One region of the Kitasatospora sp. NPDC051170 genome, then DNA from elsewhere that is predicted to be linked to it. Evidence: predicted binding sites of a transcription regulator. Region 1 holds the regulator's gene; the other holds the start of a gene.
What was found. The regulator HspR, encoded in region 1, represses chaperone genes until heat shock. The targets are predictions, from matches to a motif close to TTGAGNNNNNNNNNCTCAA.

Region 1 (7,525 bases):
GGTGAGCGGATCGGGTCGGAGCTGCGCGAGGAGAGCGCCCGGCTGCTCGCCCGGGCGGCGCTCGTCCCGGACCTCCTCGACGACCTGGCCCAGGCGTACGACACGGCCCCGCGCCGCACGGAATCGGCGGGGGGAATACAGCGGGTGTCGGGCAAGGGGGAGATCCGTCACCTGCTGTCGCAGATCGCCAAGGACTACCCGCACGAGTCGATGGCCGCCCAGCCGGGCGGGCCCCGGCCGCCCCACCACACCGCGGACACCCTGGTGTGGAGTCGCAGCTACATCGAGGCGGGCGGCGTGGAGAGAACCATCTTCGAACCGTCCGTCTGCGGGGACCCGCACACCGTCGAGCTCGCCCGGGAATCGACTCGGATGGGGTCCCCGATCAGGATTCTGGAGGGGCCGTTCACCAGGACGCTGATCTTCGACCGGGCGATCGCCCTGGTTTCGGCGGCTGCCGACAACTCGGTGGCCGCCGTGGTGGAGGATCCGGCGCTGGTCGGGTACCTGGTCGGCGTGTTCGAGCAGCAGTGGCAGCGGGCGCAGATCGTGGACTGGGAGGCGCTCGCCGCCGGCCCGACCACGCCGGCCGTGCACGAGCAGGTGGGCCGCCTCCTGGGGCAGGGGCTCACGCAGCGGGCGATCGCCACTCGACTGGGGCTGAGCGAACGGACGGTGGCCGCTCACATCGCCCGGCTGCGTGAGCTCTACGACGCGGAGACGCTGTTCCAGCTCGGTTGGCGGATGCGGGGAGCCCGGACGACGGGGGAGTCCGGGAGGTGACTCCGCTCAGCCGGTCGCGGCGCCGGTCGGCCAGTAGCCCTGCTGCTGCCGGGGGACGGCGAACTGCTCGCCGGGCGCGGTCCAGAAGCCCTCGCGGAGCGAGAGCGCCATCCCGGCCCAGTCCAGGGCGGTCTCGACGGTGTGGTTGAGCGCCTCCTGCGACCAGGTGTCGTCGAAGACGAGCGGCAGGACGGGGGCGACCTGCTCGATGGTGGCGATCAGCGGGTTGTGGGTGATGGCCTCGTCGACGAGGAGGACGATCGGCTTCCGCAGCGCCGACGCCCATCCCAGCTCCAGGCTCACCCCGGCCGACAGCGGTGCGCCGACGTACGCGAACACGAGGTCCGCGGACTGCAGCGCCCGGAAGTCGGACGGGACCCGGGGCTCCGGCGCACGGCCGGCGACGGTCCAGGCGTCACTGTGGTGCGCGCTGTACACGGCGGCACCGCTGCGAAGGAGAGTGGTGCGCAGCGTCGTCAGCCGCGTCCGGCTGGCGAGCGTGACCACACTGTCGGCGGGCCCGGTCAGCCGCATCAGCGGCGCGGCCAGGAACACACGTGCACGACGGCCCTCAGGGGCCTGGCTGTCGTGGTGACGCAGGTAGGGCTCGGTCATGTCGACTCCGGGGGACTGCCGACCGGGGGAGCGAGCGTCGGCGGGACGGGGATTCGGACTGCTCGGTTGTGTTCCCGTTGGTTGAACCGTCTAGCTAATTTGACGGTACATTGGCAGAGTGTGGCGCTCTGCTTTCACCATTGGGAGCGAACTGATCGTCCATCGGGGCGCCGTGCCCCGTCCAGCGTTGGCCCCTGTCATCCGGATGACTGGCAGAGAGATGACGCACTCCCCGTAGGCAGGAGTAGGTGGAACCCTCCCCCTCGCGTAACACCATGTGAGCCGTTATCCTGCTTGACGCTTCTAGCTGGTGATTCCCGAGGGAGAGAGTGGGGCGTGACTGACATGCGCCGATTTGCCCGCATATTCATACTGTCGCTGGCCGTCACCGCTGCGGTGCTTGGCGTCAACTCCCTTGCGAATGCTGCCAACCCGCATGGCACGACTGTCGTGCAGGCTGCTGTGAGCATTGCGGACGACACCTCCTGGCAGTGAAGCACGGCCATGTGGGCGTGTGACTCACTCGGCAGGCTCCTGCACTTTTCGCCCTATGACGTACCCGAGCTGGAAGAGCGAGTCGACCTTGTAGTCGTCTCGCATCTCGGCAATATGTCTTGCTAGCGTCCGTTCGCTGATGCCCAGGCGTCGCGCGATAACCCGGTGATTGGTGCCCTCGAGCATCTGCTCAATGATTGTTTGACGCAAGCGAGACACTACCTGCTGCGGAACTGTGCGATCTCCCTCAAATTCCAGTGCTCTGCTCCAGCATCGATCGAAAACCTCCTCCGCAAGATAGTCGACAACGGCCGGGTCATAGATGAAGGCCGCGAGGCTCATGTCTTCGACGATCGGAATTACGGCTACACGCCGGTCCATGACGATGAGACGCGTGTAAGGTTCGTCAAGCGTTCGATACTGTCCGCCTGCCCGGGCAAGTGTGGCCACGTAATCCCTGGTGGGTTGGTGGTATCGGGTGCTGGCGTGGTAGATCGTCCGAATCTTTGTGCCGCTGTGGAGCGTCTCTAGATCTTGCTCGATCATTCCGGCGAGGGTTTCTGGCTCGCGGGGTCCACCGGGTTGGAGTGCCAGGATCTCCTCCAGTCTGGAGCTCCTGAACTGCTGCACTCGCTGCCGAATGAGGGCCTTCCCTTGTACGTGCTCGATCGCGCCTCCGAGTTGCTTCGGAGTGTGGAATTCCCGGGCGATCTCCTCCATTTCAGCGGGAAGAGAAACGGCGCGTGACAGAAGCTCAAGCGCCTGACGTTGCCAGGAATGGCTGAGGCTTGTCGAGAGCTGAGCGGGATCGGTGGCAATGAATGTACTCGGATCATCGCTGTCGGCTACGAGAAGCCCAATACGCACCAGCTCATTCCGTGCTGAAGCGTTCCGGTCGACAAGGGAACCGAGAGGAAGCTTGCCGTCACCTCGGACGACGGCGAGATAAAGCTCCCGTGCTTCTGCTGAGAGGACGGTCGTGCCAGCGGCAAGGGGCTGCTCTCGTTCACTCATCCGCGACTCCTTGCCGTTGCTGCGATCCCTGTGCCTCATCAGCGCTCATGCTGAATCGAGTTTCAGCATGCCAGATCTGGTGAGCCCACCGGAGAGGAAATGCAACCGCACTCTCTCACCAAGACACCAGCCGCCGGCACCCCCCGAACAGGAGGGAACCGGCGGCTAGGGGGGCGCTCGGTCAGCGCTTGGGGCGCCAGACGACGAGGGCGCTGGATTGCGGGCTGGGCGGCTGGTAGGGGACCAGGTCGCGGCGGTAGGAGGCGTGGACGGCGGCCTCGCGTTGCTGGAGGGCGGTGGCCGCGCCTTCGAGGGAGTCGACGAGTTCGGTGACCCGGGCCTGGAGGGCGGTGACCTGGTTCTCCAGCTCGATGATCCGCTTGATGCCGGCCAGGTTGATGCCCTCGTCCTGGGAGAGGCGCTGGACCTCGCGCAGCTGCTCGATGTCGCGGGCGGAGTAGCGGCGGCCGCGTCCGGCGGTGCGGTCGGGGCTGACGAGGCCGAGGCGGTCGTACTGGCGCAGGGTCTGCGGGTGCAGGCCGGACAGTTCGGCGGCGACGGAGATGACGTACACCGGAGTCTCCTCCGTGAGCACGTACTGCGGCGCGGCCGGGGCGCGGCGGCGGCGCGTGCCGTCGCCGGGGAGGCCCTCGCCGAGGCCGGGGCCGATGGGGCCGCTGTCGGGGGTCATCGGATTCGGGGACATCTGGTCGTCACGCTCCCTTCGCCGCCCGGAAGAGGGCGGCTCGCGGGTCGTCGGAGGCGGTGGCCTCGCGGTACTGCTCCAGTGCGTTCAGGGCGTCTCCGGTGACGCTCTGCGGCACCACGACCTCGATGGTGACGAGGAGGTCGCCGCGGGTGCCGTCCTTGCGGGTGGCGCCCTTGCCGCGGGCGCGCATGGTGAGGCCGTTGGCGCTGCCCGGCGGGAGCTTGAGCTTGACGGCGGGGCCGCCGAGCGTGGGCACCTCGATGGTGGCGCCGAGGGTGGCCTCGGGGAAGGTGACCGGGACGGTGACGGTCAGGTTGTCGCCCTTGCGGCCGAAGACGGCGTGCGGGTCGACGTGCACGGTGACGTAGAGGTCGCCGGGCTGTCCGCCGCGTTCGCCCTGGGCGCCCTTGCCCTTGAGTCGGATGCGCTGGTCGGCCTGGACGCCGGCGGGGATGCGCACCTGCATGGTGCGGGCGGAGCTGGCGCGGCCGCTGCCGTGGCAGTCGGTGCAGGGGTCGTCGACGATCATGCCCCGGCCGCGGCAGTCCTTGCAGGGCTCGGAGAGCGCGAAGGCGCCCTGGCCGCGGCTGACGGTGCCGGCGCCGACGCAGGTGGGGCAGACCCGCGGGGTGGTGCCGGCCTTGGCGCCGGTGCCGTTGCAGGTCCGGCAGGGGGACTGGCTGGTCATCCGCAGGGGGACGGTCGCGCCGTCGACGGCCTCCTCGAAGGAGAGCGTCACCTCGGTCTCGACGTCCGCGCCCCGCCGGGGCTGGGCCTGCCGGGTGCCGGTGCGGTTGAACAGGCCGCCGAAGACGTCGCCGATCCCGCCGCTGCCGCCGCCGCCCTGGGTGCCGCTGAACAGGTCGCCGAAGTCGAAGCTGTAGTTGCCGGTGCCCGGGCCGCCGCCGGCCCGGAAGCCGCCGTTGGCGAAGAGGCTGCGGGCCTCGTCGTACTCCTTGCGGCGCTTCTCGTCGGAGAGGACGTCGTACGCCTCGGAGATGTCCTTGAACCGCTCCTCGGCCTTGGCGTCACCCTTGTTGGCGTCGGGGTGGAACTCGCGGGCCAGCTTGCGGTAGGTCTTCTTGATCTCGGTGGCGGTGGCGTCCTTGGGCACGCCGAGGACCTTGTAGTAGTCCTTCTCCACGTAGTCCTTACCGCTCACGGCTTGAGCCACCTCCCGAGTCCATCGTCACAGTGCTGTCAACAGCCGTGTGGAAAAGGGCTGTTGACAGCGCGCTGCGGAGCCGGCCGGGCTTACCGGCGTACGACTCCGCAGCGCACAGGTTGTCAGCTGTCACCGTTGGTCAGCTGTCCGAGTCACCGTCGGCCTTGTCCGCGTCGGCGGACTTCGCCTCGGCGTCCGGGGCGGAGGCCGTCTGGGTGCCCGGCTGGGGCTCCGCGACGGCGACCATGGCGGGGCGGATGATCCGCTCGCCGATGCGGTAACCGGGCTGGAGGATCTGCACGCAGGTGTCCTCGGTGACGTCCGAGGAGTAGCTGTGCATGAGCGCCTCGTGCATGGTCGGGTCGAAGGGCTCGCCCTCCTTGCCGAACTGCTGGAGGCCCAGCTTGGCGACGACCGTCTCCAGGGACTCGGCGACGGACTTGAAGCCGCCCGTCACCTCGCCGTGCTCGCGGGCACGGCCGATGTCGTCCAGGACCGGGATCAGCGACTCCAGGATGTTGGAGATCGCGATCTCGCGGACGGTCAGCCGGTCGCGCTCGACCCGCTTGCGGTAGTTCTGGTACTCGGCCTGGAGGCGCTGGAGGTCGGCGGTGCGCTCTCCGGCCTCGCGCTTGGCGGCAGCCAGCTCGTCGGTGCCGCCCTCCGAGCCGGCACCGGCCGCGGCGGCCTCCTCGGCGGCCTTGATGACGGCCTCTTCGGCGGCGGAGTCGTCGCCGGGCTTGCCGCCCTGCGGCTTGTCCGTCATGCCGACGCACCGCCCTTGGGCTTCTCGTCGTCCACGATCTCGGCGTCGACGACGTCGTCTTCCTTGGCCTGGGCCGAGTCGCCGGCCGCGGCCGCACCGGCGGGGGCGTCGGCGTTGGCGTAGAGCGCCTGGCCGAGCTTCTGCGCGGTGGTGGAGACCTTCTCCGAGGCTTCGCGGATCTTCGCGATGTCCTCGCCCTTGAGGGCTTCCTTGAGCTCGCCGATGGCGGTCTCGACCTCGGTCTTGACGTCGGCCGGGAGCTTCTCGGTGTTGTCGGCGATGAACTTCTCGGTCGAGTAGACGAGCTGCTCGGCGGAGTTGCGCGTCTCGACGGCCTCGCGGCGCTTGTGGTCGTCCTCGGCGTACTGCTCGGCCTCGCGGCGCATGCGGTCGACCTCGTCCTTCGGCAGCGAGGAGCCGCCGGTGACGGTCATCTTCTGCTCCTTGCCGGTGCCGAGGTCCTTGGCACCGACGTGCATGATGCCGTTGGCGTCGATGTCGAAGGTGACCTCGATCTGCGGCAGGCCGCGCGGCGCCGGCGGCAGGCCGGTGAGCTCGAACATCCCGAGCTTCTTGTTGTACGCGGCGATGTCGCGCTCGCCCTGGTAGACCTGGATCTGCACGGACGGCTGGTTGTCCTCGGCCGTGGTGAAGATCTCGGAGCGCTTGGTCGGGATCGTGGTGTTGCGCTCGATCAGCTTGGTCATGATGCCGCCCTTGGTCTCGATGCCGAGGGACAGCGGGGTGACGTCGAGCAGCAGGACGTCCTTGACCTCGCCCTTGAGGACACCGGCCTGGAGCGAGGCGCCGATGGCGACGACCTCGTCCGGGTTGACGCCCTTGTTGGCGTCCTTGCCGCCGGTCAGCTCCTTGACGAGCTCGGCGACGGCCGGCATGCGGGTCGAGCCGCCGACGAGGACGACGTGGTCGATCTCGGACAGCGCGATGCCGGCGTCCTTGATGACGTTGTTGAACGGCACCTTGCAGCGCTCGAGCAGGTCCGTGGTCAGCTGCTGGAACTGGGCGCGGGTCAGCTTCTCGTCCAGGTGCAGCGGACCCTCGGCGGAGGCCGTGATGTACGGCAGGTTGATCGAGGTCTCCATGGAGGAGGACAGCTCGATCTTGGCCTTCTCGGCGGCCTCGCGCAGACGCTGCAGGGCCATCTTGTCCTTGGACAGGTCGACGCCGTGGCCGGACTGGAAGACCTTGACCAGGTGGTCGACGACGCGCTGGTCCCAGTCGTCGCCACCGAGGTGGTTGTCACCGTTGGTGGCCTTCACCTCGACGACCCCGTCGCCGATCTCCAGGAGGGAGACGTCGAAGGTGCCGCCGCCGAGGTCGAAGACCAGGATGGTCTGGTCGTCCTTGTCGAGGCCGTACGCGAGGGCGGCCGCGGTCGGCTCGTTGACGATGCGCAGGACGTTCAGGCCCGCGATCTCGCCGGCCTCCTTGGTGGCCTGGCGCTCCGAGTCGTTGAAGTACGCCGGGACGGTGATGACGGCGTCGGTGACCGTCTCGCCCAGGTACGCCTCGGCGTCGCGCTTCAGCTTCTGCAGCACGAAGGCCGAGATCTGCTGCGGCGTGAAGTCCTTGCCGTCGAGGTTGATCTTCCAGTCGGTGCCCATGTGGCGCTTGACCGACCGGATGGTCCGGTCGACGTTGGTGACCGCCTGGCGCTTGGCCACCTCGCCGACCAGGACTTCGCCGTTCTTGGCGAAGGCGACGACGGACGGCGTGGTCCGCGCGCCCTCGGCGTTCGTGATGACGGTGGGCTCGCCACCCTCCAGAACGCTGACGACCGAGTTCGTCGTGCCGAGGTCGATGCCGACCGCGCGTGCCATCGTGGGTACCTCCAGGAAAGAGTTGAGCTTTACAGGCTCAAGGATGCACGACTCGACGAGCGGCGTCAACAGGTATGAGTGCCGGTCGCTCAACTTTACTGAGCCCTTATCTCCAGCCCCGGCCGTCGTCGTGGCGC
Region 2 (7,525 bases), on a different contig from region 1:
CCCCAGGCGTCGCCCAGATCACAGTCCTGACCTGCACTTTGGCTGAAAAAGTGCGTTAGGAAGCCGTATCTGAGGGGAACTGATCGGCCTTCGCCAGCGGTCAAAACAGTCCTAATCCAGACATTTCTCCGCTTGGGGACGTACGCGATCTTCGGCGATCACTGTGTCGGTTCTGTGACAAATGACCGGTGTGATGAACCGATCACCCTTGGGTCACTCCCGGGTCACCCAAGGGTCAAGCCTGTCGCTGTCCCGGGAGCCGGACCTCGATCCGGCAGCCGCGGGGGGACTCGGCCACCGCGATCCGCCCGCCGTGCAGGTCCACCGCCCAGCGGGCGATCGCGAGGCCCAGCCCGGTACCGCCGTCCGCGGCCGGGCCGGCGGCCGTCGCGGTGCCGCTGCGGCTGAACCGCTCGAAGACCCGGTTGCGGTCCGCGGGCGGGATCCCGGGGCCCTCGTCCTCGACCTCCAGCAGCAGGCCGCCGTCCTCGTCGTCGGGACGGGCGCGCACGGTGACGGTGCCGCCGGAGGGGGAGTGCTTGCAGGCGTTGTCGACCAGGTTGGCGACCACCTGGTGCAGGCGCTCGGTGTCCGCCACGCCCGTCAGGCCGCTCGGGCTGACCTCCAGGGCGAGGCGGACGTCGCCCCGGCGGGAGAAGGCCCCGCCGGCCGTCGCGCCGTCCACGGTGACGCCGCGCAGCACGCCGTCCAGGAACTCGCGCACCTCGAAGGGGCGGGCGTCCAGGTCGACCACGCCGTCGTCGATCTTGGAGAGGTCCAGCAGGTGGGTGACCAGGCGGCCGAGCCGCTCGGTCTGCTCCAGGGCCGCCTCCAGGGTGGCCGGGTTCGGCTGGACGACGCCGTCCACCACGTTCTCCAGGACGGCGCGCAGCGCGGCGATGGGCGTGCGCAGCTCGTGGGAGACGTTGGCGACCAGCTCGCGCCGGTGTTGGTCGGCCGCCTGCAGGTCGGCGGCCATCGCGTTGAAGGTGACGGCCAGCTCGCCGATCTCGTCGCGGGAGCCGACCTCGACCCGGCGGCTGTAGTCGCCGGAGGCCATCGCGCGGGCGGCGGCCGTCATCTCGCGCAGGGGGGAGGTCAGCCCGTGCGCGAGGAACTGCATGAACAGCAGCGAGGCGATCATGGAGAAGACCATGATGATCCGGATCTGGGTCTCGGACCGGATCGCCACGACCACCATCCCGGTGGCCAGGAAGACGGAGACGATCACCAGCAGGGCGAGTTTGCCCTTGATCGAGCGGACCGGGTCGAGCGGCCGGATGTCGGCCCAGACCCGGCGGGCGGCGCGGGAGGCGAGGGTCTGCGGACGCGCGGTCTCGGCGTCCCCGTCGCGTTGCTGTGGAAAGGTCATGGGTCCCCCGAGCGGGCCCCGCGTGCGTCCTGGTGCGGTCGGTCGTTCGGGACACGGGCCCCCCGGAGGCCCGTCGCCCGAGGTCCGCCGTCAGGACAGCGGGGCCTCCAGTGCGTAGCCGACGCCGTGCACGGTGCGGATCCAGCTGGCGCCGATCTTGCGCCGCAGCGCCTTGACGTGGCTGTCCACCGTGCGGGTGCCGGAGGCGTCGGTCCAGTCCCAGACCTCGGCCAGCAGCTGCTCGCGGGTGAGCACGGCGCGCGGCTGGGCGGCCAGGCAGGCGAGCAGGTCGAACTCGGTGGGCGTCAGGTGGACGTCGCCGGAGGCGAGCCGGACCCGGCGCTGCACGTGGTCGATCTCCAGCTCGCCGAAGCGCAGGCTGCCGAGCGCGGGCGTGCGGGCGGCCTGCTGGGCGCGCTCGACGCGGCGCAGCAGCACGTTGACCCGGGCCGCGAGTTCGCGCATCGAGAACGGTTTGGTCATGTAGTCGTCCGCGCCGACGCCGAGCCCGACCAGGAGGTCCGTCTCGTCGTCGCGGGCCGTCAGCATCAGTACCGGCACCGGCCGCTGGGCCTGGATGCGGCGGCACACCTCCAGGCCGTCGAAGCCGGGCAGCATGATGTCGAGGACGACCAGGTCCGGCTGCCAGGTGTGGAAGCCGTCGACCGCGCCCGGTCCGTCGTGGGCCACGGCGACCTTGAAGCCCTCCGCGCCCAGCCGGGCCGCGATCGACTCCGCGATCGTGGGCTCGTCCTCCACCACCAGCACTCTGCGCTGGCTGTTCACCGTGCCGCCGGTGTTGTGGTTGTCCTGCTGAATCTCTGTCACGGTCACGCCACCGCCCCCAGGGCTGCGGGCCGGCCACCTGTGGGGATGGCGGGCTCCGCTCGTAGTCTTGTTCCGTCGTGGACTGTGCCGGGTCCGCCGCCCCGCCGCGCGATCGGGAACGGGCCGGGCGGTGGTCGGCCGCCCGATGCTCCCGCGCACTTCGCAGCGTACGGACAGCGGATGCTTCCCGGCAGGTGGACCGGACGTTTCCGGCCCGTGGGGCGGCCTTCCGGGCCGCCCGGAGGCCCACCGAAGGGGTGGGCACGGGGCGATACCTTACCCGGGGAATTTTCGCCGGATGACGGTACGTATGCGATGGGGTTCAGGGCGAGCTGCCGGTCAGAGCCGATGCCGAAGCGTTCTCCGGAACTAGGTCCAGACCAATTTTTCGGTAATCGGACTCACTGACTCCGGGACAGTCTTCACGGGCTTTTCTCAGGTGCCTCTCAGAACCTCGACGTAACGTCGTCGCGACGCCGCCCCGCCGCGCGGAATCCCTCGCTCCCGCCGGTACGTTGGGCACGGGGCGGGGAGAACCGGGTGGCTGCGGGCACGGAGCGGAGGCGGCATGGCGGCAGTGTGGCGTGAGTCCGGAGGGCGCGCTCAGGCGCCCGTCGGCGTGCCGTACGGAATGTTCCGCCACGGACTGCGCACCGTCGTCCTCGACTGGTTGCTGGAACGCCTGCCGACGCCCCGGCGCAATCCGTTCACGCTCGGATACCTCGCCGTCGTCGGCGTCACCACGACCTTCGCGAAACTCGCCGACCCGGAACTCGTGCAACGCCTCCAGGAGGCGTCCAGTTCGGACGGGCACAACCTTCTGCAGCACCCTTTGCGGGCTCTCGTGCTCAGCGGATTCTGGGTCGCCGGCGAGGCGTGGATGCCGTACCTGTGGGGATTCGCGATCACCCTCGCGCCGCTGGAGCGCAGGGTCGGCCCGGCGCGGGCGGCGGCGGTGTTCGCGATCGGGCACGTCGGCGCCACGCTGCTCTCCCAGGGCGTGGTGATGGGCGCGGTGGCCACCGGGCGGATGGAGCCCGAGGCGATGGACCGGCTGGACATCGGGGTCAGCTACGGCGTGCTCGCCTGCCTGGGCGCGGTGGCCGGACTGATGTCCACGCGCGGGCGGGTGCTCGCGCTGGGCGCGACCGGGCTGATGATCGCCGGGCAGATCGCCGAGGACCGGGACGTGGTCACGGCCGTCGGGCACCCGGCGGCGGTGCTCGCCGGGGTGGCGCTGTGGCGGTGGCTGCGGCGGGTTCGGCGGCGGCCTCCGACCTCGCGCCCGCGCCGGGTGGCGGCCGCGGCGGTCAAGGGTGTGGCCGCGCGGGGCGGGTTCCCGGCGACGCGCTGAGCCCCGCCGGGCGAGCGGGCCCGTTTTTGACATCCCCTACCGAACGGTCGTTCGCCGGTTGTCCAGGGCCTTCTGGTGTTCGCTCACGGCGAACAAAGCCGCGGGAACATCCGGGGCCCGCCGAGCCTTAGTCAGGTCGACTCAAGTTCACTGACTGGGGAGAGATCATGGCATCGACGTCCACACCGCTCACCCTGCCCGTGCTGCCGCTCGACGACGAGGTCGTGCTCCCGGGCATGGTCGTCCCGCTCGACCTGAAGGACACGGAGGTGCGCGCCGCCGTCGAAGCCGCCCGCGCCGCGGCCACCGGCTCCGGCAAGCCCCAGGTGCTGCTCGTCCCCCGGGTCGACGGCTCGTACGCGGCGGCCGGCACCCTCGCCACCGTCGAGCAGGTCGGCCGCCTCGCCGACGGGGACCCGGCCGCCCTCGTGCGCGCCGTGCGCCGGGTGCGCATCGGTGTGGGCACCACCGGGCCCGGCGCCGCCCTGTGGGTGGAGACCACCCCGTTCAAGGAGTCCTCCGTCGGCACGCCCGTCGCCGGGCGGGCCGCCGAGCTGGTCAAGGAGTACAAGGCGCTGTCCACCCAGTGGCTGCGCAAGCGCGGCGCCTGGCAGATCGTCGACCGCGTCGCCCAGATCGAGGGCGTCGGCGAGCTCGCCGACAACATCGGCTACGCGCCCTTCGCCACCGCCGAGCAGAAGCTCAAGGTGCTCCTGGAGGCCGACCAGGTCGCCCGGCTGGAGTACGCGCTCACCCTCCTGCGCGACCACCTCGCCGAGGAGGAGGTCAACGACACCATCCGCAAGGACGTCGAGGAGGGCGTCGCCAAGCAGCAGAAGGAGTTCCTGCTCCGCCGCCAGCTGGAGGCCGTCCGCAAGGAACTCGCCGAGCTCAACGGCGACCCGGCCGACGAGGAGGGCGACTACCGCGCCCGCGTCGAGGCCGCCGACCTGCCCGAGAAGGTCCGCGAGGCCGCGCTCAAGGAGGTCGACAAGCTGGAGCGCTCCTCCGACCAGTCGCCCGAGGGCTCCTGGATCCGCACCTGGCTCGACACCGTCCTGGAGCTGCCCTGGAACGAGCGCACCGAGGACGCCTACGACATCGCCGGCGCCCGGGCCGTCCTGGACGCCGACCACGCGGGCCTGGCCGACGTGAAGGAGCGCATCGTCGAGTACCTGGCCGTGCGCAAGCGCCGCGCCGACCAGGGGCTCGGGCTGATCGGCGGCCGCCGCGGCGGCGCGGTTCTCGCCCTCGTCGGCCCGCCCGGGGTCGGAAAGACCTCGATCGCCGAATCGGTGGCCCACGCGATGGGCCGAAAGTTCGTCCGCGTCGCCCTCGGCGGGGTGCGGGACGAGGCCGAGATCCGGGGCCACCGGCGCACCTACGTCGGCGCGCTGCCCGGCCGGCTCGTCCGGGCCGTCAAGGAGGCGGGCTCGATGAACCCCGTCGTCCTGCTCGACGAGATCGACAAGGTCGGCTCCGACTACCGGGGAGACCCGGCCGCCGCCCTGCTCGAGGTGCTCGACCCGGCGCAGAACCACACCTTCCGCGACCACTACCTGGAGGTCGAGCTCGACCTCTCCGACGTCGTCTTCCTCGCCACCGCCAACGTGCTGGAGTCCATCCCCGAGCCGCTGCTCGACCGCATGGAACTGGTCCGCCTGGACGGCTACACCGAGGACGAGAAGGTCGTCATCGCCCGCGACCACCTGCTCCCGCGCCAGCTGGAGAAGGCGGGCCTCGGCGACGGGCAGGTCGGCGTCGAGGAGGAGGCGCTGCGCAGGCTCGCCGGGGAGTACACCCGGGAGGCCGGCGTACGGAACCTGGAACGCTCCATCGCCCGGGTGCTGCGCAAGATCGCCGCACAGGCCGAGCTCGGCGAGCGCGAGCTGCCCGTCACCGTCGGCCCGAAGGACCTGCGCGCCCTCATCGGCCGGCCGCACCACGTGCCCGAGGCCGCCCAGGAACCCGCCGAGCGGCGCACCGCCGTCCCCGGCGTGGCCACCGGGCTCGCCGTCACCGGCGCCGGCGGCGACGTCCTCTACATCGAGGCCTCCCTCGCCGACGCCGAGACCGGCGGCACCGGGCTCACCCTCACCGGGCAGCTGGGCGACGTCATGAAGGAGTCCGCGCACATCGCGCTCTCCTACCTGCGCTCGCGCGGCGCCGAGCTGGAACTGCCCGTCACCTCGCTGCGCGACCGGGGCGTCCACCTGCACGTCCCCGCCGGGGCCGTCCCCAAGGACGGGCCCAGCGCCGGCATCACCATGACCACGGCGCTCGCCTCGCTGCTCTCCGGCCGCAAGGTGCGCACCGACGTGGCGATGACGGGCGAGGTGTCGCTCACCGGGCGGGTGCTGCCCATCGGCGGGGTCAAGCAGAAGCTCCTCGCCGCCGACCGGGCCGGCGTCACCACGGTGATCATCCCCAAGCGCAACGAGGCCGACCTGGACGACGTCCCGGCCGAGGTGCTGGAGCGGCTCACCGTCCACCCGGTCGCGGACGTGCGGGAGGTGCTGAAGCTGGCGCTGGAGCCGGCCGGAGTACTCCTGGCCGTTTAGGGGCCCGCCCAGCGGCGTTGAAAGGCGGACGGCATCCGGGCGTGTGACACTGCTCGGATGCCGTCCCCCACGCAGCGAGCCCTGGCGCGGGTGCCGCCGCCGCTGCGGCCCCTGCTCCTCAGGCACCGGCGGCTGGTGAAGTTCCTGCTCGTCGGCGGGCTCTGCTTCCTGCTCACCGTGGTGATCGACTTCGAGCTGAAGTTCACCGTGCTGGAGCACAAACCGGTCGTCGCGCTGACCGTCGCCACCGTCATCGGCACCGTCGTGTCGTACGTGCTCAACCGGCGCTGGGCCTTCCGCACCGGGTGGCGGCGGCGCGAACCCCTGCTGTTCGCGCTGGTCAGCGCCGTCGCCATCGCGGTCAACGACCTCCCGCTGATCGTCTCCCGCTACCTGCTCGACCTGCGCGAGCCGTACGTCGGGCCGCTCGCCCAGGAGATCGCCGACTTCCTCAGCGGGATGGTCGTCGGGACGTTCGTCGCCATGCTCTTCCGGTTCTGGGCCGTGCAGCGGTGGGTGTTCACGACGCCGCCGCCGGCGCCGGAGGACGGTTACGCTGCAACCGAGGTGCCGGGGATGTCGGAGATGTGAAAGATGTCGAAGATGTCGAGGACGCCACGGGATGCGCGATGAAACCGTGAGGTGAGGAACCATGCGCGGGGAACCCGAAGGCCTCAGGGCCGGGCCCGCCAGCCAGCAGGGCATGCGACGGGCCAACCTCGCCCTCGTCCTCGGCGTCATCGCCCGCGCCCCGCGCTCCCGCGCGGAGGTCGCCACCGGCACCGGGCTCACCCGGGCCGCCGTCTCCTCCCTCGCCGAGCAGCTCATCGCCGCCGGGCTCGTCGTCGAGGAGGGCCCCTCCGCCCCCAGTGGCAAGGTCGGCCGACCGGGCACCGCCCTCGGCCTCAACCCCGACGGCCCCGCCGGCCTCGGCGCGGAGATCGGCGTCCGGCACCTCGGGGCCTGCGTCGTCGACCTGCGCGGCGAGATCCGCGCCTGGCGCCGCGAGGAGGCCGCCAACGCGGACCGCCCGCCGGGCGCCGTCCTGGCGGACCTGGCCGCACTCCTGCGCGAGACCGTCGCCGAGGCGGGCCTCGCGCCGGCGGGCCTGACCCTGGCCGTCCCCGGACTGGTCGACGCGGGCGGGGTACTGCAGCGCGCGGCCAACCTGGGCTGGGCGGACGTGCCGCTCGCGGCGGAGCTCCGGGCGGCGCTGCGCGCGGGGGAGGACGCCGCCGCGGGCGCGAGTGCCGCGGAGCCGCGACCGGGCCGGGGCGGATCGGGCGGCGGCGGGCTGGCGGAGCTGCCGATCGAGGTGGACAACGAGGCGAACCTCGGCGGGCTCGCCGAGCGGTGGCTGGGGGAGGGCCCCGAGGACTTCCTCTACGTCTCCGCCGAGGCCGGGGTCGG

Region 2: a site for HspR is predicted at 3,681-3,699, ahead of lon (endopeptidase La). Genes of this name have one in related genera too.

What each region holds. Positions count from the first base shown of each region.
Region 1 is NZ_JBITFA010000006.1:257,721-265,245, reverse strand. Features, by position in the region: gene ACIBCA_RS16115 (winged helix-turn-helix transcriptional regulator) at 1-783, shown strand, start outside; gene ACIBCA_RS16110 (hypothetical protein) at 790-1,398, opposite strand; gene ACIBCA_RS16105 (hypothetical protein) at 1,735-1,893, shown strand; gene ACIBCA_RS16100 (helix-turn-helix domain-containing protein) at 1,918-2,907, opposite strand; gene ACIBCA_RS16095 (heat shock protein transcriptional repressor HspR) at 3,089-3,613, opposite strand; gene dnaJ (molecular chaperone DnaJ) at 3,621-4,778, opposite strand; gene grpE (nucleotide exchange factor GrpE) at 4,921-5,547, opposite strand; gene dnaK (molecular chaperone DnaK) at 5,544-7,388, opposite strand.
Region 2 is NZ_JBITFA010000002.1:685,524-693,048, forward strand. Features, by position in the region: gene ACIBCA_RS06670 (ATP-binding protein) at 236-1,372, opposite strand; gene ACIBCA_RS06675 (response regulator transcription factor) at 1,463-2,200, opposite strand; gene ACIBCA_RS06680 (rhomboid-like protein) at 2,820-3,554, shown strand; gene lon (endopeptidase La) at 3,722-6,115, shown strand; gene ACIBCA_RS06690 (GtrA family protein) at 6,173-6,706, shown strand; gene ACIBCA_RS06695 (ROK family protein) at 6,768-7,525, shown strand, end outside.